Regions from separate parts of the Mesorhizobium sp. P2_A8 genome, predicted to be linked through region 2. Evidence: riboswitches for the same ligand, from Rfam matches in the RefSeq annotation. Region 2 holds a riboswitch; each other region holds the start of a gene.
What was found. A riboswitch is a leader RNA that binds a small molecule or an ion and turns the genes downstream of it on or off. The one in region 2 is predicted to bind cobalamin.

Region 1 (5,141 bases), on a different contig from region 2:
CTACGGAGTTTGAACGGACACGGTCCTTCCGAGAGGTTTCTCGTAGCCGCCGTTCCGAGGCTCGGCATTCCCCCGGCGGTCACGCCTCGATTTCGAGCGCCGAAAGCGGCTTTGAGCAACAGGCGAGGATGAAGCCGTCGTCGATCTCGTGGTCGAGGATGCCGCCATTGTGGCTCATCTCGACGGCGCCCGTGACCTTCTTCACCTTGCAGGTTCCGCACAGGCCGAACTCGCAGGCGGCGGGAATCCGCACGCCCGAAGCCCGCGCCGTCTGCAGCACGGTCTGGCCGGCGACGCATTCGGCGTCGACATCCGAAAGCGCGAAGCGGATCGGCGTCGCGGCTTCGACGATGACGGCGGCGCCGTCTTCCGCCGGCGACGTGAATGGTGCCGGGATCTCCTCCACGACAGGCGCCGCAAAGCTCTCCTGATGGTACTTCGTCATGTCGAAGCCGGCAGAGTCCAGCATGCCGCGCACGGCGCGCATGAAGGGATCGGGGCCGCAGCAGAAGATTTCGCGCTCGCGGAAATCGGGCGCCAGCAATGGCAGCCGGATCGCATCGATGCGGCCCATATGGCCGAACCAGCCCTCGCGGCTCGACCGCTCCTCGATCATGAAGCCGAGCGACAGGCCGGGCATGCGGCTGCCGAGCAGTTCGAGCTCCTTGCGAAAAATGATTTCCTCGGGGCGCCGCGCGCAATTGACGAAGCCGACATCGGTCCATGGCGCGCAGTCGTTCAGCCAGCGCAGCATCGACATCATCGGCGTCACGCCGGAGCCGGCCGAAATGAACAGATACTTGGCCGCCGGGTGGCTGTGCAGCGAAAAGTCGCCGGTCGGCCCATAGGCCTTCACATGCGAACCGGGCGTCAGATGGTCGAACATCCAGCGTGTACCGATGCTGCCCGCTTGCGCCTTGATCGTCACCGCGATCGAGAACGGCCGCGATGGCGAAGACGACAGCGTGTAGGTGCGCATCAGCGGCCCATCGGCGGTCGGCAGTTCCAGCGTCACGAACTGGCCCGGCTTGTAGCGGAACCAGGTCTGGTTATCGGAGCGGAAGGTGAAGGTCTTCACATCAGGTGCTTCGTCACTGACGCCGATCACTTCCAGCACCTGGAGCCTGTCGTTCCAGGGCGTCATCTGGTCGAGATGGCGATAGAGGCCAAGGTCCGTCATCGCATTCATCCTCTTGTCCCTTTTATTCCGTGCGTGTCGTGATCCCAAAACCGCTGCGCACTCTTGGGCGACATGCACCAAGGCGCGTCGCGTCGAAACGGGTTCATGCGACGCGCTTCAGGTCTTGTTTCCTTGCATGTCGTTGTCTCAAAACCGGGGGCCATTTTTGAGCGACATGCACTAGGCAACGCTGCGCAGCGCCGGCCGGCCGCCTTCGGCAAGCCGCGGACCGATGAACGACGCGTACCATTCGACGAACTGGATCACGCCGCCCTCATGCAGCTCCGAATAGGGGCCTGGCTCGTAGGCGGGCGATAGGATGCCGAAGGCGTTTTCCTCGACGATGTGGCGGTCCTGGTCGTTGGTCTCGGTCCAGACATGGGTGAGTTCGGCGAGATCGTAGTCGACGCCTTCGACCGCATCCTTGTGGACGAGCCATTTGGTCGTCACCGCCGTTTCCGTGGCGCTGATCGGCAGCACGCGAAACGTCACCGCGTGGTCGATGAGGATGTGGTTCCATGTCGTCGGATAGTGATAGTGCATCAAGGTGCCGATCCGGTCGGCGGAGACGGTGTCGGAGAGGTTCTTCTTCACCGCCCGCTTGCCGTTCATGGTGTAGCTGATGGCGTCGCGCAGCAGCGGCGCGCGGGTGGCGCGGTACTGTCCGGCCGCATCGATGCGGAATTTGCTCGGCAGGCCGGCCGCTTCGCATTTCGCCCAGTGCGCAAGCATTTCCGGGTCGCTGTCGGCCCCCTGCACGCCGGTCACCGTCGGTGCCTCCGGGAAAGTTTTGCAAAGCTCCGGGTGATTGCCGGCGCAATGGTAGCACTCGCGGTTGTTTTCCCAGACCAGCTTCCAGTTGCCCTTCTCGACAATGGTCGACTCGAACGCCACCTTGGCCTCGCGCAGCCGGTGCGGCAAAAGGTAGGGCTCGATCATAGCCCGCATCGGTGCGAAATCCGCCGGCTCCTTGCCCAGGCAGATGAAGATGTAGCCGCCGACACTTTCACAGGCGATGGGCTTCAGGCCGAACTGGCTCTTGTCGAACCCGTCCGCCATCTGTCGGGCAAACAACAGCCTTCCGTCCAGCTCATAGGTCCACTGGTGATAGGGGCAGACCAGCTTTGCCGCCGTGCCCTTGTCTGAATTGCAGACTCGGCTGCCGCGATGGCGGCAGGAATTGTGAAAGGCGTTGATATTGCCCTTCTGGTCGCGGACAAGGACGACCGGATAATCGCCGATCTGCGCGGTAATGTAGCTGCCCGGCTTGGGCAGCTCGCAATCATGGCCGATGAACAGCCAGTCGCGATACCAGATCAGCTCCATGTCGAGCTTGAAATAGTCCGGATCGGTGTAAAAGGGCTGCTCGAGCGAGAAGCCGTTCCTGCGGCTCTGCAGCAGCCTCAGCATATCGTTGCGCGCGTCCATGTCCTGTCCTCATAGCCAAGGACTGAACTGGTGGTGATGGAGGAAGGATCGGACGCAGACCGGCGAAGCGCCGGACATGCACTATCCACCTCTTGACCGCCCACCGCGATCAGTCGAGTTCAAATATCTCGGGCTGGTTTCCGGGCTCTGGAGTGTCCTTGCGGACGGTCGCGACACCTTCCCAGGCGTTTGCCCAGTGGTCTCCCGTTGCGACTTGAACTCCACCACCGTTGCGGGGGCAGCGCCGGATTCTGACCGGCTTCCCAATTCTCCGCTTCGTCGTCACGAAGCGGCACCTGAGATGACATGATCTAATCACGATCGCGGGCGCGCCATCGGCATGAAAACGACATCGTATCCATGCGGCGCGACACGCATGCGAAACGCTCCGGCCGGCTATTGCGGAGCCGAAACCCGATCTCCTAGGCAGCCATCGCCGGCTGCAATCTCCTCGAATCCGACCCCTTGCCGGGGCCTAAGAAAGGTTAACGGTTTCGAAAAGTGACTATTAGCAACTTCTAAAATCGAACCGAACGGTTCGTTTCTGTTGACGGTGCGTGCAGGACGGTGTGAACGCTGGGCCTCCGACACAGTTGGTGATCGGGGTGCCGATTTTACATAACTATTTGATATCACAAAGAAAAACAACTGGTGTGGATGCTCTTGGCACAATTTCAAGTGGCAGATTCTTGGTCCACGCGGAACAACTTCGTGATTGGAAATGGCTGGATGGCTTTCCCACATCGGGGCGGTCCGAACGACGCGATTTCATCCCAAGACACGCCGCTAGACGGACGGGAAAAATACTGGAGTACCTAAAATGAAAAAGATCATTCTCACTGCCGCCGCCGTTCTGGCCATTTCCGGCAGCGCCTTTGCTAACGGTAGCGACCACTATGGTTCGAACGCCCCGGTAGCCACTGCTGTCGACAGCTCGCAGACCGCTTCGATCAAGAAGCCGGAACCGGCTGCTCAGACGCCTGTCCAGGGTAGCGACCGCAATCTCTTCGGCCACTAACGCCGATTCCCAGAAGGCGGCGGGCTCGCCCGCCGCCCTGGCAAAATCCAGAAATTCAGGAGAGCTAAAATGAACAAGATCCTTATTGCTGCCGCCGCCGTTCTGGCCATTTCCGGCAGCGCTTTCGCCGGAAGCGACAACTTTGGCTCCAAGGGCGCCAATCAGCCTGCCGCCTCGGTCGACAGCTCGTACACGGCTTCAACCAAGAAGTCCGAGCCGGCTGCGCAGACGCCTGTCACCCATGGCAGCGATCGCAACCTGTTCGGCAACAACTGACATCCGAAACTAGCATCCGACGGCGAGGCGGCGGGTCAGCCTGCCGCCTCGAATTCGAAAATACCGGAGTATCAAAAATGAAAAAGATTGTTCTTACTGCCGCCGCTCTTCTGATTGCCGCTGGCAGCGCCTATGCCGGCAACGACAATGTTGGCGGCACCGACATCAACAAGCAGGCGACCGTCAACGTCGACGCCTCGCATACGGGCTCGATCCGCAACAGCGATTCGCCCGTTTACAAGTTGCTCAACTCGTCGGGCGACGTACAGAAGTCTGCCCCTCAGGGCAGCGACCGGAACCTCTTCGGCCGCTAACTAACAGCCGAAGCTGATCTGCAAACAAAGAGCGGCGGGCCTGTGCCCGCCGCTCTTCGTTTTTCATGTGGCCTCCGACGTCCTCCTGACCTCAGGCCGCCTTTGCTTCCGGCTGACGGAGCGAGAAGGAGTGCCCGTCCGCGTCGAAGATGTGAAGGTCGCTGGCGTCCGCGCTCAGCCGCAGCGTCGCCCCGCGCTTGACCTCGACATTGCCTGGCATCTTGGTCACCAGCGGCAGGTCGGCGCGGCCGATGTCGACATAGACAAGTTGGACCTCGCCGAGCTGCTCGACATAGTCCACCGTTCCCTCGAACAGATAGTCCGCGCCGCTGGCGATCATCAGGTCCTCTGGCCTGACGCCGAAGCTCACCGAGGCACCGTTTGCCGATGCCGGCGTGGCGATCGGTACGGTTGCCTTGCGGCCGCCGACATGGCTGACGACGGTCGGGTTTCCGGTCTTGTCGATGGTCGCCGGCAGGATGTTCATGGCCGGCGAGCCGATGAACTGGGCGACGAACAGATTGCCGGGCTTCTTGTAGAGGTCCATCGGGGTGCCGACCTGCTCGATATGGCCTTCCTTGAGCACCACGATGCGGTCGGCCAGCGTCATCGCCTCGACCTGGTCGTGGGTGACGTAGATCATGGTCGTGTTGGGCATCGATTCCTTGAGCTTGGCGATCTCGATGCGGGTGGCGACGCGCAACGCCGCGTCAAGGTTCGACAACGGCTCGTCGAACAGGAACACTTTCGGATTGCGCACGATGGCGCGGCCGATGGCGACGCGTTGGCGCTGGCCGCCCGACATCGCCTTGGGCAGGCGGTCGAGATATTTGGTCAGCTGTAGGATTTCGGCCGCCTGCTTCACGCGGCGGTCGATCTCGGCCTTGTTCTCTTTGCCGATCTTCATCGAGAACGCCATGTTGTC
Region 2 (5,141 bases):
CACTTCGCCGCCCGGCTTCATGCCGTAGTACCAGCCGGCGAAGAAGAAATCGGGCTCGACCGCGACGAGGTTTTCAAGCGTCGGATATTTGGGGGCGAGTTCAGGGATCGAGCCCTGCTCGGCCTTGAATTCGGGACCGACCTTGTACCATCCGGTGATGCCGGTCAGGCCGACGATCGACGGCTGCAGTTTCAGCGCAAAAGTCATCTCGGCCATGTTGAGGTCATGGATGACGGCACGCTTCGGCGGCGCGTCGAAGGTCAGCGGTTTGCCGCAGCTGTCGACGGTCACAGGGAAGGCGAAGGCTGTCGAGGCCAGCAGCGAGAAGACAAGCGAAAAGGCGAGGCGTTTCAAGGTAAGTGCTCCTTTGTTGAACAGGGATTGGGCGGAACGGCTTCGATCAGGATGGCGGCGCGGCGCGGTTCGGCACCTCGAACACCGTCAGTTCGCGGTCTTCGGTCGGATGGCGCAGACGAAAGACGTCGACGCCGAAAATCTCGCGGATCAGCTGTTGGGTCAGCGCTTCGCGCGGCGCGGCGAACGCTTGCAGGCGGGCATTGTTCATCACCGCGACCCTGGTGGCGAAGGGGGCCACCAGGGCCAGATCGTGCAGCACCGCGATCACCGTCATGCCGAAGCCGGCCACGAGTTCGAGCAGTTCGCCACGGGCGCGCGGGTCGAGGTGGTTGGTGGGCTCGTCGAGGAACAGAATTTTTGGCTCCTGCGCGATGGCGCGCGCCAGCTGGGCGCGCTGGCGCTCGCCCCCCGACAGCGAGCCGATGGTGCGGCCAAGCAGCGGCAGCAGGCCGGTCCGGCGCAGCGCGTCGACGACAATGTCGCGTTCGTCGCTCCTGCGCCTCAGCCCGGCGTGCGGAACCCGGCCAAGCTCGACATAGTCGATCACCGCCAGCCGCGGATCGGGCTGGTCGGTCTGGCCGACCACGGCGATATGCAGTGCCCGCTCGGCGGCCGAAATCCTGTCCAGCCGGCGCCCGCCAAGCTTCACCTCGCCGGAACTTGGCCGCAGCATGCCCGACAGCATGCGCAGCAGCGTCGTCTTGCCGGCGCCGTTGGGGCCGATGATGGCGAGGCGATCGCTCGCGGCCACCGACAGGCTGACCGCATGGACCAGATCCCGGCCATTCGCCATGGCACTGAGGTCACGCGCTTCGAGAACCGGCGCTGTCATCGGCTGTTTCCCGCCGGATTCTCCGGACCCGGGATGCGGGCCAGCGTCTTGCCGGCCAATCCCGCCGGGCGCTGTCCCGAATTGCACCAGCCATCGGCGAGCGAAGCATAGAGCTTGGCGAATCGCACGAGATCGCCGACATCGGCCTGCGCATCGATGGAGCCGAAGAGATAGGCAGCCTTGCCCGATGCCTGGAAGGCAACCGTCAAGGGCCGTGCACAGCCGGCCATGCAAGACACGCCCTCGACCGTGAAGCCATGCGCCACGGCGGGTTCATGGTGGGCCGAGAGCCGGGAACGCAAATCGGAGCACAAATTTTCACCCGACCTGATCCCTGTCGGGACGTCGCGGCAAAGCGTGCAGACAATAATGCGGTGAATACGATCTGTAGCGCCGTCCAACTTTCCGTCTTTCTCGATTGGCGACGGAAGGATGTTGGCGTATCGGCCGACAAGACCGACGTCCACGTCTCCTCCCGGCACACCCCGTCCGGTCAACTCATGCTGATGGCAGGTCTCCTGGCTCGCGGGTCGTTGCGCCATCCTGCCTTCCCAGCCTTGCCGGCCAGTGGCATTTACGGATTTTGCTCGCCGCTTACAGTTGCGGGGGCAGCCACGGCCTCGACCCTTTGGGATCTCACCGTGTTCCCTTTTCACCCCTTGCCTTGCGGCCAGGGGACCATCACCGGGCCAGCGTAGATTTCCATCGATCGCATCGCAACGGTTTTTTGCGACGTCGCGGCTCCATCCAAATGTAATAACATTACGTTTGAAGCGATATTCCGCGACGATGTCAACTCCACTTGTGCGCAACACGGCGGCGGCAGGTGGCAGCTGCTCGAAATGGGCTCGCCACCGGAGGTAGAAGGTGGCCGGGGGGCCGAGCGAGTTGGCACTACGGTTGCCGAGGGCGAGAACCTTGACGGCGCAAGCGGCGGCAGTCTGTAGTCGCGGCAGGCTCGGCCGACAGAGGAGGTGCCATATGGAAAAGATCATCCTGGACTGCGACCCAGGGCATGATGACGCTATCGCCATCCTGCTGGCGGCAGGCAATCCGAAGATCGATCTCCTCGGTATCACCACGGTTTCGGGCAACCACAATGTCGAGAACACCACGCGCAATGCGCTTTCCGTATGCACCGCCTATGGCATCAAGGTACCGGTGGCGAAGGGCTCTCCCGGCCCGCTCCTCATCGATCAGGTGCTGGCCGTCGAGATCCACGGCGAGACCGGGCTCGACGGCCCCGTACTGCCGCCCGCCTCGTTCGAGCTCGACAAGCGGCACGCCGTCGACTTCATCATCGACACCGTCATGGCGCATGAGCCGAAGACGATCACGCTGGTGCCGGTCGGTCCCTACACCAACATCGCGCTTGCCGTGCGCAAGGATCCGCGCATCGTCGAGCGGGTGAAATCGGTCATCGCAATGGGCGGCAGTTTTACCAGGGGCAACATCACGCCCGCGGCGGAGTTCAACGTCTATGCCGACCCGGAAGCAGCCTCCGTGGTGTTCCGGGCCAACTGGGACGTCACCATGGTGGGGCTCGACCTGACGCATCAAGCGCTCGCCACCACGGGGCTTCAGGACCGGGTGCGCGCGGTAGGCGGCCCGATCGCCAAGTTCATCCTCGATATCTGGGAGTTCATCGCGACGACGCATGGTGGCCTCCTGCAGATCGAGTATCCCGCCGTGCATGACGCATGCTGCGTCGCGGCCATGATCGACCCGACCGTCTTCACCACCGAGAAGGCCGATATCCGCGTCGAGCTTGCCGGCCGGTGGACCAAAGGCATGACGGTCTGCAATTTCGAGAAGATGGGCGGCATGCACCATTTCGGCGGCACGGCGAGCGAGCAGGTCGACTTCCGCCACACCGTGGCGATGAAGCTCGACCATCAAAAATTCTGCGATTTGATAGTGGATGCGCTGGAGCGTCTAACCAAGAACAAGGCGTGACCCGCACCTTCGCGACGATACGGTAGGCAGCAAGAGACACCTGGGCGTGCCTCGGGCCAATCGGCGGGAAGGTAGGTCACACGGCCACTTGCGCTACGCGTGCCAACGATGTCTGCTTTGAGGAAGCGGTAAAACTGATCTCTGCAACTGTCATGAGGCGCGAAGCAGCCATTCCTTGCAGGATTAGTGCCCCAGAACACAACAAGGCCCCGCGGGGGGCCTTGTCATATCCAACCTTGGTGGCTGGCTCCCTCACTTCCCCATCATCTGCTTGGCATTTTCCGCCGTGATCGCCGTCGTCTCCACTGTCACTGTCGGCTCCACCGAAGTGGCGCAATCGAGCAGAATCTTCTTCGACATCTCGATCGCTTCCTTGGCACCGGTCGGATAGGTGAAGGTCGCCGCCCAGTCGCCTTTCGCTACCGCTTCGATGCCGCCGGCAGGTCCCGGCAAGCCATCGGTGCCGATGATCTTGACGTCCTTGCCGGCACCTTTGGCGGCAAGCAGCGCGCCGGCCGCCATCATGTCGTTGCTGGCATAAAGCACCTTGATGTCGGGATGCGCCTGCAGCATGGCCGAGAAGGCGGTCTGGGCTTTGTCCGGCACCCAGTCGGCGGCCTGCTCGGCCACGATCTGGATCTTGGCATTCTCCTTGACGCCGTCCTTGAAGCCGTTAAGCCGCTCGACCGCGGGCGTCGAACTCGGCAATCCCTGGAGCACCGCTGCTTCGCCGCCGTCGGGCAGCAAGGTCTTGGCGGTATACTTGCCCGCCTCGAGCGCGATCTTGTAATTGTCGCCGCCGATGAAGGCGGTGTACTCCTTGCCCGGATCGCCGACCGTCTTGCGATCGAGTTCGATGACCGGGATGCCGGCATCCATGGCGCGTTTGACCGCCGGCGTCAGCGGTGCCGCCTCGAAGGGCGAGATCAGCAGGATGTCGACCTTCTGGGTGATGAAATTGTCGACCTGCGAGGTCTGCGTGTTGACGTTGCCGGCGCCGTCGGCGATCTGCAGCGTGAAGCCCGGAACTTCCTTGGCCGCCGCCTCCAGCTCCTCGTTGACGTGCTGACGATAGGGTTCGGCATTGTTCGCCTGCGAAAAGCCGATGATGAACTGGCCGTCCTTGGCGCAGGCCTTGACCATCGGGTCGGCAGCCTGTGCGGCTCCCGCGATGCACAGGCCAGCGCCTGCCAGAAGCGCGACTTTCAGGGCACGCCTTTGTCTTGTGGTTTCCATACTCACTCTCCTCCTCGTCGGGCCGGGGGCCAGACCTTGGTTGACTTCCACTTGCTGCCGCATTCCTCCTAACGACCCAAACCCTCGCGGCGGCGAACGAGGGATTGAAGCACTGCCGCCAGCACAATGATCGCAGCGGTCGCGAGCAGCTGCATGGCGGGGGTGATGTTGTTGAGCTGAAGGATGTTGGCGAGTGCGCCCAGCATAATGGTGCCGGCGACCGTGCCAACCATCGAGCCGGCGCCGCCGAACAGGCTGGTGCCACCGATGACCACGGCTGCAATCGCGGTCAGCTCGTAGCCCATACCGTCATTGGCACTGCCAAAATTGAACTGACCGGCATGCACGATGCCGGCCAGTGCGGCGGCAAAGCCGGTGATGGCGTAGACCGATATCTTGACCATCGACACCGGCACGCCGGAAATGCGCGCCGCGCGCTCGTTGCCACCGACGGCAAAGACATAGCGGCCGAAGCGCGTCGTGTTGAGCACGATCGTTGCGATTGCCGCAAAGACGATGAACACGATCGTCGCCACCGGCACAGTGTTGTTGAACAGCCGCTCACCCAGCACCGCGAACACCGGTGGCGCCAGCCCCGGCCCGTCGCCATAGGAAATGTTGATGTACTGATTGCCCGAGACGACCAGTGCCAGCCCCCGCGCCGCCTGCAGGCCGGCGAGCGTCACGATAAACGGCTCGAGCCGGAAACGGCTGGAGATGGTGCCCTGGATGGCGCCGAAGACGATGCCCATCACGAGTA
Region 3 (5,141 bases), on a different contig from region 2:
CGTGCAGCATGGCCAGCACGCTGGACGGCACGTCGAGGCCGACGGCATAGCCTGTGCGGCCGGGCGCACTGGGATAATCCGGGATCAGGATCGCCAGCTTGCGCTCGGCGCGGGGCGTTTCCTGCAGCTTGATGAAGGTCGCGACGCGGTCCGCGACTTGCGCGACGCGGTCGGGCTCCGGCCGGTTGGCGAAGGCGCGGTGACCAAGTGCGGGATCGACCTCGGTCTCGCCCTTGAAGGAAATCGCGCCGGCCAGGATGCGGCCGTCGAGCTCCGGCAGCACGACATGCATGGCGAGGTCGGCGGGCGCCAGCCCGCGCTGGTTGTTTTCCCAGATATCGTGGCGGGTGGTGGCGACGATGACCTGGAAGACAGGCACGCCGGCGCGGTCGAACAGGGTCTCAACACCGGGTTCGGCGCCGGACGCGAAGGCGGTCGCGGTGATGATGGCGGCAGGTTTGAGCGTGGTCAGTGCGGTTTCCACGAACGTCAGGGATGCCGGGTCCTTGAGGCTGGAGACGAAGATGGGGACCGGGTTGATGCCGCGCTGCCTGAGCGCTTCAAAAAGGGCGTCGATGGGCGCGACATCGGCGGCGAGCAGCATCGAGCGGTAGAACAGGATGGGGGTGACGGGGGCGTAGACGTGGGAAGGATCGCTACCGTTCCTGGACATCCGGACGACATCCAGGTCATCAACGACACCGCGCCCCGGCTCATAAAATCCCGCCTTCGGTACAGCCACCGGTGCTGTGACGGTGCTCTTGGCGCCAGCCAACCGCGCCAGCTTCTGCACCAGTGCGCTCATATTGGCCGGGCCGCCCTCGCGGAAATAGTCGAGCAGGCCGTCCAATTCCTCACGCGACAGCGTCGAGGCTTCGATCAGGCGCAGATCCTCGTCGCGGCATTCGCCGGGCAGCAGCGCCAGTTTTATGCCGCGTGCGCGGGCGGTCGAGGCAAGCTGGTCGCAGCCGTAGCGCCACCAGTCGTAGCCGCCGAGGATGCGCACGAGGATGATTTTGGCGTGGCGGGCGACGCTGTCGATCCAGAGATCGACGGACATGGGATGGCGCAGGTCGCGCAAGGCAGCCAGCCGCATCGAGGGCAAGCGGTCGGCATCGGTCTTCCATGCTGCCGCCAGCCCGGCGAGATCGCTGTCGGTGAAGGACAGGGCCACGATATCCGCCGGCGTCTGCCGCAGATCGACCGGCTCGGCGAGGTCGTCGAGCGAGGCGGAGGTCGTGGTGAGGATGTGCATCGCGGTCCGTGGTGTGCGTCAGCCGGCGAGTATACGCTCGATCGCCGGGCGGTTCAGCCCCTTCAGGCCGATGACGACGAGGCGCGAGCGGCGGTCGTCCTGCGCCGTCCAGGCGCGGTCGTAGTAATGATTGACGCGCGGTCCGACAGCCTGCAGCAAGAGCCGCATCGGCTTGCCGCCGACCTCGACAAAGCCTTTCACGCGCAGCACGTTTTCTTCCTCGGCGGCGGTAGCGACGCGTTTTGCCAGCTCATCTGGGTTGGCGATCGAGGCTATGTCGACAATAAAACTGTCGAAGTCGTCATGCTCGTGGTCGAGCTCGTCGTCGTGATGGGTCTTACGGTTTTCGATGTCATCCTCGACGGCAAGGCCAAGGCCGAGCAACACCGACGGATCGACCTTGCCCTGCGACGTCGGCACGATCTTCACGGCGCGAGCGATGTGCTCGTTGATGATGGCGTTGGCGCGGGCCGAGCCGGCGGCATCCATCAGGTCGCTCTTCGACAGGATGATCAGGTCGGCACAAGCGATCTGATCCTCGAACACTTCCTCGACCGGATCGTCGTGATCGAGTGTCGTGTCCTGCGCGCGCTGCGCCTGAAGTGCGTCCATGTCGTTGGCGACACGGCCTTCGGCCAGCGCCGGTCCATCGACGACGGCGATGACGCCATCGACCGTCACGCGGCTCTTCACCGTCGGCCACTGGAAAGCCTGGACCAGCGGTTTGGGCAGAGCGAGGCCGGAGGTCTCGATCAGGATGTGGTCGACCTTCGGCGTCAGCGACAGGATCTGGTCGAGCGCCGGCACGAAATCGTCGGCAACGGTGCAGCAGATGCAGCCATTGGCCAGTTCGACGATGTTTTCCTCGGGGCATGTGTCGATGCCGCAGCCCTTCAGGATCTCGCCGTCGATGCCGATGTCGCCGAACTCATTGACGATGATGGCGATCCGCTTGCCGCCGGCGTTTTCCAGGAGATGGCGGATCAGCGTCGTCTTGCCGGCGCCGAGGAAGCCGGTGACGACGGTGCAGGGAACGCGGGAGACGGAAGCGGTCATGATCAGTCCTTCAACAGGTCGAGGGGAGGGATGCGGGCGACGAGGCCACGCTTCAGGCTATCGGGGCGGCCACGCCAGGGAATGAGGCCGTCGGTCGAGGTGGCGAAGAGTTTTGCGCCAGAGACGAGGTCGGCGCCGCTGGTCGCGGTCAGGTCGCCGAAGACATAGCTCCAGCAGCCATCGCGCAGGATGGCGGCACTAAGGCGGCGCTTGCAATTGCCGAGACATTCGACTGTTCGGATGCGGATGTTTTCGTCCGATGCGGCGCGGCGCGTGTCCTCAGCCAGCAGTTCGCCGGCGCGGGGGTGGGCGTCGGAGCCGGTCTCGTCACGGCAGGAGGCGCAGACGATGACGGTGACGCCGGTCAAGGCATCATCGTTGCCGGACAAAATATCCGCTGTCTCAGCCGAAAAACTGCTGTCGCGTTCCAAATCAGGCTCCTTGCCCGGAAAACCCGCCAGGCGATCGGATACTTTGTGTCCTAGACGGCAGGTCTCCTGGCTCGCGGGTCATCGCCTTGGGTGCCGCCTTCCCGGGGTTATCCCAGTGGTTTTCGGCCCAGGCTCTTCGCTTACAGTTGCGGGGACAGCCGCGGATTTGAGATTTTTCATCCCGCACCGCATTCCCTCTTGGCTCCTCCCTTTGAAGAGAGGAGACCGTCTGGACCGGATTTAGGCTTGTGTATGCAGGCGTGTCAACGCGGGAGGGCGAGATCGCCAACCGCTGTGCTCAGAGCCGCAGGATTTTCTTACCCAGCTGCGCCCAACGGCTCAGCGTAACCGGTCTGTCTTCCGGTAACGCAAGGATGACCTGGCGCAGTGCCTGGTATCCATCGCCGTGGTGCCAATCCTGAGCAACGAGAAGCTCCTGGCCTTCCAGCCATGTTTCATTGTCCAGGAGAACTTCCTTGCCCATAAGTTCTCCGCCGTAGCTCGCCACGAAAATCCGGACGAAATGACTGCCGGGAGGAACACTAGCCGTGAACAGTTTTTCCAGCTGGGCATAGAATGCCGGATATGTCCGGTTAAGCGTACATTCCACCGCAGCCTGGTTGATGACAGGTCCGCCGTACACCTTCCAACTGGCATCATTGCGCTGCCAGAACTCGATTTCGGCTTGCATGTTCTCGCAAACATGGCCCGCAAGGCCCTCGATCAGAACGTGAAATACACCGATCAGGAACTTTCCGAACGCCTGGCCTATCGCTTGTTGTCGTGTGTCGCCCATTCCAACGAATGATTCGATGACTTGCTGAGTGTCCAGCAACGGCGAGAAGACGTAGATTTCGAGGACAAGCCTGTGAGACGTGTCTCCTTGCTCCCTGTCGAAAATCTCGGCCTCAAAGCGCAGGTCCTCCAGTTCAAGCCTGACATCGTGCTGCCCGCGGATGGCGCTGATACCATGCGCAATCAACGCTTCGTGAATCAGGTCGAGAACCTCTTGCGATGCCATTGCCAAACCTCGACCGACAAATCTACTCAAACGTCTGCGGCCGACGGCTGATGTCAAGAGCGCCCTTTGTTGTTGACTGATTCAGCAGCGCCAGGCCCAAATCGCCGGCCGGCGTCACTTCGATGCGCTCCAGGCCGAGCCACCCCTGCATCTGCTTCAGTTCCTCGAAGAGCTCGGCGGCGGTTTCTGGCGGCGCGCCGGGTTCGGCATAGGCGGCATGGACGCGCAGGACACTGGCGGGACGGTCGGCCTTGAGATCGACGCGCGCCACGATGCGGTCGCCGAGCAGGAACGGCAGCACGTAATAGCCGTATTGTCGCTTTTCGGCGGGGGTGTAGATCTCGATGCGGTAGCGGAAATTGAACAGGTTTTCGGTGCGCGTCCGCTCGAAGACGACCGGGTCGAAGGGCGCCAGCAAGGCACGAGCCTCGATCCGGCGTGGCAAACGGGCGTCCTTATGGAGGTAAGCCGGCTTGTCCCAACCTTCGACGCGCATGGGCAAAAGTTCGCCGGTCTCGACCAGTTCCTCGAGGCGGCCCTTCATATCGGCTGGAGAAAGGCGGAAATAGTCCCGCAGATCGCCTGATGTCGCGATGCCATGGGCGCGGGCTGAGATGCGCAGCAATTCACGATGCGCATCTTCTGGGGCAGGTGTGGGCAGAGCCAGAATCGCCTGCGGCAGCACGCGCTCCGGCAGATCGTAAAACCGTTCGAAACCGCGGCGGTGCGCGGTGGTGATGCGGCCGGCCCAGAACAGCCATTCGAAGGCATGCTTGGCATGGCTCCAGCCCCACCAGCCGCCCGAGCCTTTCTGGCCTTCCAGCGCCGAGGCGGCGATCGGACCCTGGTCGACGACGTGGCGATAGATCTCTTCGACATAGGCGGCGTGTTCACGGCCCCACTTGGCCAGCCCGCCATACATCTCGTCGCCGCGCTCGGCCCGCTGCATGCGCCAGCGCATCAGCGGGTATGTCTCGACCGGGAGATAAGAGGCTTCGTGGGCCCAGTATTCGAACACCGTGCGCTTGCGCGTCACGGCGGCGTTGTCGAGCAAAGCGAGCGGGTAGGGGCCGAGGCGCGAATAGAGCGGCATATAGTGAGCCCGCACCACGGCGCTGACGGAATCGATCTGCAAGAGGCCGGTGCGGGCGAGCACGCGGGCGAAGTGACGGCGGTCAGGCGTGCCGGTGGGGCGGGTGTCATTGAACCCCTGAGCCGCTAGCGCGATGCGGCGAGCCATGGCGAGCGAGATTTTTTCCTTCATGGGAGACGGGACTCTGATGATTTTCGAGCAAAAGGAGCCAGTGATTCCGCGTCATGCTAGCAGGGTTTTGGCGGGATCCATGTCAGGAGAGAAAAGTGGAGTAAAAAGTGAAGG
Region 4 (5,141 bases), on a different contig from region 2:
GAACGACCGCAGCACCACGATGCCGCCCTGGCCGACATCGCCGGCGAGGCTGTGTTGGCGTGGGCCGACGTCCATGAACGCCTCGTCGACTACCAGCAGCCCGCCCTTGGCGCGCATCCCTGCAGCCAGCGCCAGCAGCCGGTCGCGCTCGATGATGCGCCCATCCGGATTGTTCGGATTGACGACGATGGCAAGGTCGGCTTTTGCCAACACCTCGAAATCGCCGACCTCCGCCACCTCATGTCGCGCGATCGCCGCTGCCCGCGCATGTTCGGCGTAGGTCGGCCCCAGCACCAGCGCCTTGCCAGGCGCGATCAGCGATGCGACGCGCGGCAACAGGATCTGCGTGCCGGGTGCCGCCGCCACATTGGCTGGCGAAGGCGCGCCATAGGCGCGCGCCGCGACCTCGACCAGCTCGCGGGCGCGCCCGGCTTCCGGCAACCGCGACAGGATGGTGGCGGGCAGGTCGAAAAGCGGGTAGGAGTGCGGATTGATACCGGTCGAGAGGTCGACGAAAGGCTGAGGTGCGTTGGGGAAAAGCACCCTCGCCCGACCTAGACTTCCACCATGGTCCACCGCCGCCCCATCAAGAAGCTTCATGTCAGTCCTGATCGCTTTCCTGTCATTGGCCGTCGAATTCGTCCTGGGCTATCCGGACTGGCTGTTTCGCGCCATCGGCCATCCGGTGACGTGGTTCGGCAGGCTGATATCCTTTCTCGAACGCAGGCTCAACCGCGCCACTGATCCCGACGCACTGCGTCGCAAGCGCGGTGCTCAGGCGCTGCTGGTCATCGTGCTGGTGCCGGCGGCGATCGGGCTCGGCGTGCAGGTCCTGCTCTGGTTCATTCCCATGGGATTGATCATTGCCGCTCTCTTGGCGACATCGCTTCTGTCGCAGAAGAGCCTTTACGAGCATGTCGAGGCTGTGGCGGACTCACTCGACACCGGTGGCCTCGCTCTGGGCCGTGTTGCCGTCTCGCGAATCGTCGGCCGCGATCCGGAAACGCTGGACACGGCCGGTGTCTGCCGCGCGGCGATCGAGAGCCTGGCCGAAAATTTTTCTGACGGCATCGTTGCCCCCACCTTCTGGACCGGCGTCGGCGGACTTGCCGGCGGCGCCGCTTACAAGGCCGCCAACACCGCCGATTCGATGATCGGCCACCGCACCCCGCGCCACGAGGCCTTCGGCTGGGCGGCGGCGCGCTTCGACGATTGGATCAACCTGCCGGCATCGCGGCTGACGGCGCTGCTGATCGTGCTGGCTGCATTCCTGGTCAAAGGCGCAGATGCGAAAAATGCCTGGCACGCGGTGTGGCGCGACGCGACAAAACACCGCTCGCCCAATGCCGGCTGGCCGGAAGCGGCGATGGCCGGCGCGCTCGGCCTGGCGCTCGCCGGACCACGCAGCTACGGCGGCGTGCTGGTCGACGACGTCTTCATGGGCGAAGGCGGCCGGCGCGAAGCCGACAGCATCGACATAAGGCAGGCGCTGAAACTCTACCGCGTCGCCGACTATCTGCTGATCGCGCTGTTCGGTTTGGTCTCGGTCGTCGTCATTGTGGTGTGACGCATCGAGGCGCCGTTCAGAACTCGATCCCCTGCTGCGCTTTCACGCCCGCGGAAAAATGGTGCTTGGTCACGCCCATTTCGGTGACAAGATCGGCCGCCTCAACCAATGCCGGTTTGGCGTTGCGGCCGGTGACCACGATATGCAGGCCCTCCCGTCGTGCTTTCAGCGCGGCAACCACTTTGTCGAGTTCGAGATAATCGTAGCGCAGCGCGATGTTCAGTTCGTCGAGCACCAGCAGGCTGATCGACCGATCGGCCATCAGCTCGAGCACTTTGGCCCATGCGGCTTCGGCCGCGGCAATGTCGCGCTTCAGATCCTGTGTCTCCCAGGTGAACCCCTCGCCCATCGCGTGCCAGACGACGCGGTCGCCAAAGGCGGCGAAGGCATCTTTCTCGCCGGTGTGCCACTTGCCCTTGATGAACTGGACGACGCCGACACGCTTGCCGTAGCCGAGCATCCGCAGCGCCAGGCCGAAGGCGGCGGTGGTCTTGCCCTTGCCCGGCCCGGTGTTGACGATCAGCAGCCCCTTCTCGACCGTCTTGCTCGCCACCTCGGCGTCCTGCACCGCCTTGCGCTTGGCCATCTTGGCGCGGTGGCGTTCCTCGTCCCGGTCTTCGATGGGCTTGTCGTCGGTATCGGTCATCTCATTTCACCTTGAGTGGCAGCCCCGCCACCATCAGCAGCACCGTATCGGCGACAGCGGCCACCTGCTGGTTGAGCCGGCCGGCGGCATCGCGAAAGCGGCGCGCCAGTGCGTTGTCCGGCACGATGCCTTGGCCGACTTCATTGGATACCACGAACCAGGACCCGCGCGGCCGCGACAGCACTTCAGCCAGCCGACGGTATTCCAGATCGAGGTCGTGTTCGGCCAGCATATGATTGGTCAGCCACAGTGTCAGGCAGTCGACAAGCACCGGCTGATTGTCCGGCAGGGCCTCAAGCGCGCCTGCGAGATCGAGCGGTGCGTCGATGGTCGTCCACCCTTCACCGCGCCGCGAGCGGTGCAACGCGATGCGCTCACGCATCTCGTCATCATAGGCTTGCGCCGTGGCGATATAGGCCCACGGCGGCGGCAAGGTCGTCGCCAGGGTTTCGGCATGCGCGCTCTTGCCGGAGCGCGCACCACCGATGATGAAGGTCAGCTTGCTGCGATCAGGCAAAGCTGTCGCGCAGGCTGGTCGCGGTACCGGTGAAGCGGCCGCGCACCACGCCGACGACCGCGCCGAGAACCAGCCAGAACACCAGATTGGTCACCGTCACCGCCACCACAAACTGATGATGCAGACCCTCCGGGATCGGGGTCTCGAAACTGTCGGGCTGCGGTGCGCCGACAATATGCGGCGCAATGATCAGCAACACGGCCAGGATCACAAGCGGCAGCGACTTGCGGAACGCGATCAGGCCGATACCCGCCGCGGTCGCCGCCACGGTTGCCCACCACCAGATCTGGCGCTGCGTGAGATCGGCAGCCGGCATCGCCGGCAATTCCGGCGGCAGGCCGAGGCCGGGCGCCAGCGTGAACACGGCAAAGCCGGCCAGGCCCCAGAACACCCCCTGGCGCCAGTTGCCGATGCCGCCGGCGAATTCGGAAACCGCGACCAGGATCAGTGCGAAACCGAGGCCAGTGACGATATTGGCAACCACGCTGAAGGCGAAACGCTCGAAACCGTCGGCCGGTGCCCAGCCTTCGTCTTCCGCTGCCGGAGCGACTGCTTCCGCCGGCGCCGGGGCGGCAGAGCTCATGGCGTTCCCCGCCGGGGCGGCTGTGCTCATGGCATTGGTATCCGTTGCGGCCGGAGCGGCATGGTCATGGTGATGGCCGCCGCCGGCCTGCTCGTAGACTTCCGCCTTGAGGATCAGCGGCACGGTGGCAAAGGCCTGCATGCAGGCGAGAACGACGCCAGCCACGAGCCCTGCGATCGCCGCGATGAACACGACGTTGCGAAACAGGTTCATGATGTCAAATCCTCGTCAGTGGCAGGGAAACGCCATCGAATGGCGATAGTCGTGAGCCGCATTGTGGACCGCATCGATATGCGAGAAGCCGACAAAACCGACAACGAAGATGCCAAGCAGCGCCACGAGCGCAAGCTGCATGAAGCGCGACTGCGAGGAGACGGAGGCGCCGAGGGAGACGGAAGCGGTAGTCATGTCTTGTCCTTTCGCCCTCCACCCGAGGGCATAGAAGTCAGTTTCCTGTCGCCGGCAGGTCTCCTGGCTCGCGGATCAGCGCCCTTCCCCACCTTCCCGAAGAAAACCTTCAGTGGCATATGGAGAGGACTACCGCACACAGTTGCGGGGGCAGCCACGGCGTTGGGCAAGACATTCGCCCGCACCGCATTCCCTCTTGGCTCCAAACGGAACCGACGACAGCGCGACTATAGGGAAAATCGCCGCGACCGGCAAACCAAATTCCGACAATGCATGTCGCCGAAAGTGCGGAGCGGTTTTGGGATCACGACATGCATGATGCAAGAATGCATTGTCGCCGAAAGTGCACAAATCGGGCACGGGCCCAACAATTGACAATTCCCGTGGCCGGGTGTCGGCTAGCAACTCTAGAGGAAGCCAGCCATGCAGCCCATTGCCAGCGACCGCGATCCCTACAACGGCTTGACGCGGGCCGAACCGACGCTGCCGTCCTCCGCCTATTGGGACATCGATGCCTATCAGCGCGACCTCGACGCCATTTGGTACAGAAGCTGGCTGCTCGTCTGCCGCGAGGCAGACCTTGCGCAGCCGCTTTGCTTCCGCACCTTTCGCGTCGGCACGCAGGAAATCGTCGTGCTGCGTGACGAGACCGGCGAACTGCGCGCCTTCCACAACACTTGCCGCCATCGCGGTTCGCAGCTTTGCCAGGAGAGCGAAGGCCGGCTGAAGGCGCGGCTGATCACCTGCCCCTATCACGCCTGGTCCTATTCGCTGCGCGGCGATCTCGTGCGCGTTCCGTCGAAATCGCTGCCGGACGGTTTCGACAAGGCCGATCACCCGCTTTATCGCGTGGCACTCTCGGTGTGGCGCGGTTTTGTCTTCGTCAATCTCTCCGAAGACGCCGCCGGCTCGGCGGAATCCTCCTTCGATCCGGCGTCCGGCGGTCTCGCCAACTGGCCGCTGGAAACGCTGGTGACCGGCCATGCGTTGCGCAAGGTGATGAACTGCAACTGGAAGATCTTTTGGGAAAACTTCAACGAGTGCCTGCATTGTCCGGGCGTCCACAAGGATCTGTCGCGGCTGGTGCCGATCTATGGCCGCGGCCTGATGGACCGGCACGACGATCCCGATTGGGCTCGCCACGCCGATAATGACGCACCGGAGTTTTCCGGCGGCCTGCGCGCCGGCGCCGAGACCTGGTCGCGCGACGGCCAGGCGCACGGGCCGGTCTTTGCCGGCCTGACACCTGCCGAGCGCGCCGCCGGCCAGACCTACGCCACCAACCTGCCGTCGATGTTCGTCGTAGGGCATGTCGACTATGTCAGGACCGTACGGCTGGTGCCGCTCGGCCCCGAGCAGACCGAGCTTGTCGCCGAATGGCTGTTTGTGCCCGAAGCACTTGATGCAGCCGATATCGACA

Region 1: it holds a riboswitch for cobalamin, as region 2 does, so the genes downstream of both, AC1D10_RS00095 (aromatic ring-hydroxylating oxygenase subunit alpha) here and AC1D10_RS24810 (DUF1636 family protein) in region 2, are expected to answer to the same signal.
Region 3: it holds a riboswitch for cobalamin, as region 2 does, so the genes downstream of both, AC1D10_RS19940 (DUF1636 family protein) here and AC1D10_RS24810 (DUF1636 family protein) in region 2, are expected to answer to the same signal.
Region 4: it holds a riboswitch for cobalamin, as region 2 does, so the genes downstream of both, AC1D10_RS20160 (CbtB domain-containing protein) here and AC1D10_RS24810 (DUF1636 family protein) in region 2, are expected to answer to the same signal.

The regions. Positions count from the first base shown of each region.
Region 1 covers NZ_JBFUDB010000001.1:15,563-20,703, reverse strand. The annotation lists gene AC1D10_RS00105 (FAD-binding oxidoreductase) at 1-13, shown strand, start outside; gene AC1D10_RS00100 (FAD-binding oxidoreductase) at 80-1,180, opposite strand; gene AC1D10_RS00095 (aromatic ring-hydroxylating oxygenase subunit alpha) at 1,361-2,608, opposite strand; cobalamin riboswitch at 2,723-2,923, opposite strand; gene AC1D10_RS00090 (DUF680 domain-containing protein) at 3,429-3,626, shown strand; gene AC1D10_RS00085 (DUF680 domain-containing protein) at 3,696-3,902, shown strand; gene AC1D10_RS00080 (DUF680 domain-containing protein) at 3,980-4,216, shown strand; gene AC1D10_RS00075 (ABC transporter ATP-binding protein) at 4,308-5,141, opposite strand, start outside.
Region 2 covers NZ_JBFUDB010000008.1:398,819-403,959, reverse strand. The annotation lists gene AC1D10_RS24820 (ABC transporter substrate-binding protein) at 1-354, opposite strand, end outside; gene AC1D10_RS24815 (ABC transporter ATP-binding protein) at 401-1,189, opposite strand; gene AC1D10_RS24810 (DUF1636 family protein) at 1,186-1,656, opposite strand; cobalamin riboswitch at 1,681-1,887, opposite strand; gene AC1D10_RS24805 (nucleoside hydrolase) at 2,171-3,145, shown strand; gene AC1D10_RS24800 (substrate-binding domain-containing protein) at 3,398-4,381, opposite strand; gene AC1D10_RS24795 (ABC transporter permease) at 4,450-5,141, opposite strand, start outside.
Region 3 covers NZ_JBFUDB010000006.1:373,078-378,218, forward strand. The annotation lists gene cobN (cobaltochelatase subunit CobN) at 1-1,255, opposite strand, end outside; gene cobW (cobalamin biosynthesis protein CobW) at 1,274-2,311, opposite strand; gene AC1D10_RS19940 (DUF1636 family protein) at 2,314-2,742, opposite strand; cobalamin riboswitch at 2,782-2,987, opposite strand; gene AC1D10_RS19945 (DUF6348 family protein) at 3,041-3,763, opposite strand; gene AC1D10_RS19950 (winged helix-turn-helix domain-containing protein) at 3,786-5,027, opposite strand.
Region 4 covers NZ_JBFUDB010000006.1:420,489-425,629, reverse strand. The annotation lists gene cobD (threonine-phosphate decarboxylase CobD) at 1-600, opposite strand, end outside; gene cbiB (adenosylcobinamide-phosphate synthase CbiB) at 599-1,567, shown strand; gene cobO (cob(I)yrinic acid a,c-diamide adenosyltransferase) at 1,584-2,213, opposite strand; gene cobU (bifunctional adenosylcobinamide kinase/adenosylcobinamide-phosphate guanylyltransferase) at 2,215-2,730, opposite strand; gene AC1D10_RS20165 (CbtA family protein) at 2,723-3,526, opposite strand; gene AC1D10_RS20160 (CbtB domain-containing protein) at 3,542-3,721, opposite strand; cobalamin riboswitch at 3,758-3,953, opposite strand; gene AC1D10_RS20155 (aromatic ring-hydroxylating oxygenase subunit alpha) at 4,145-5,141, shown strand, end outside.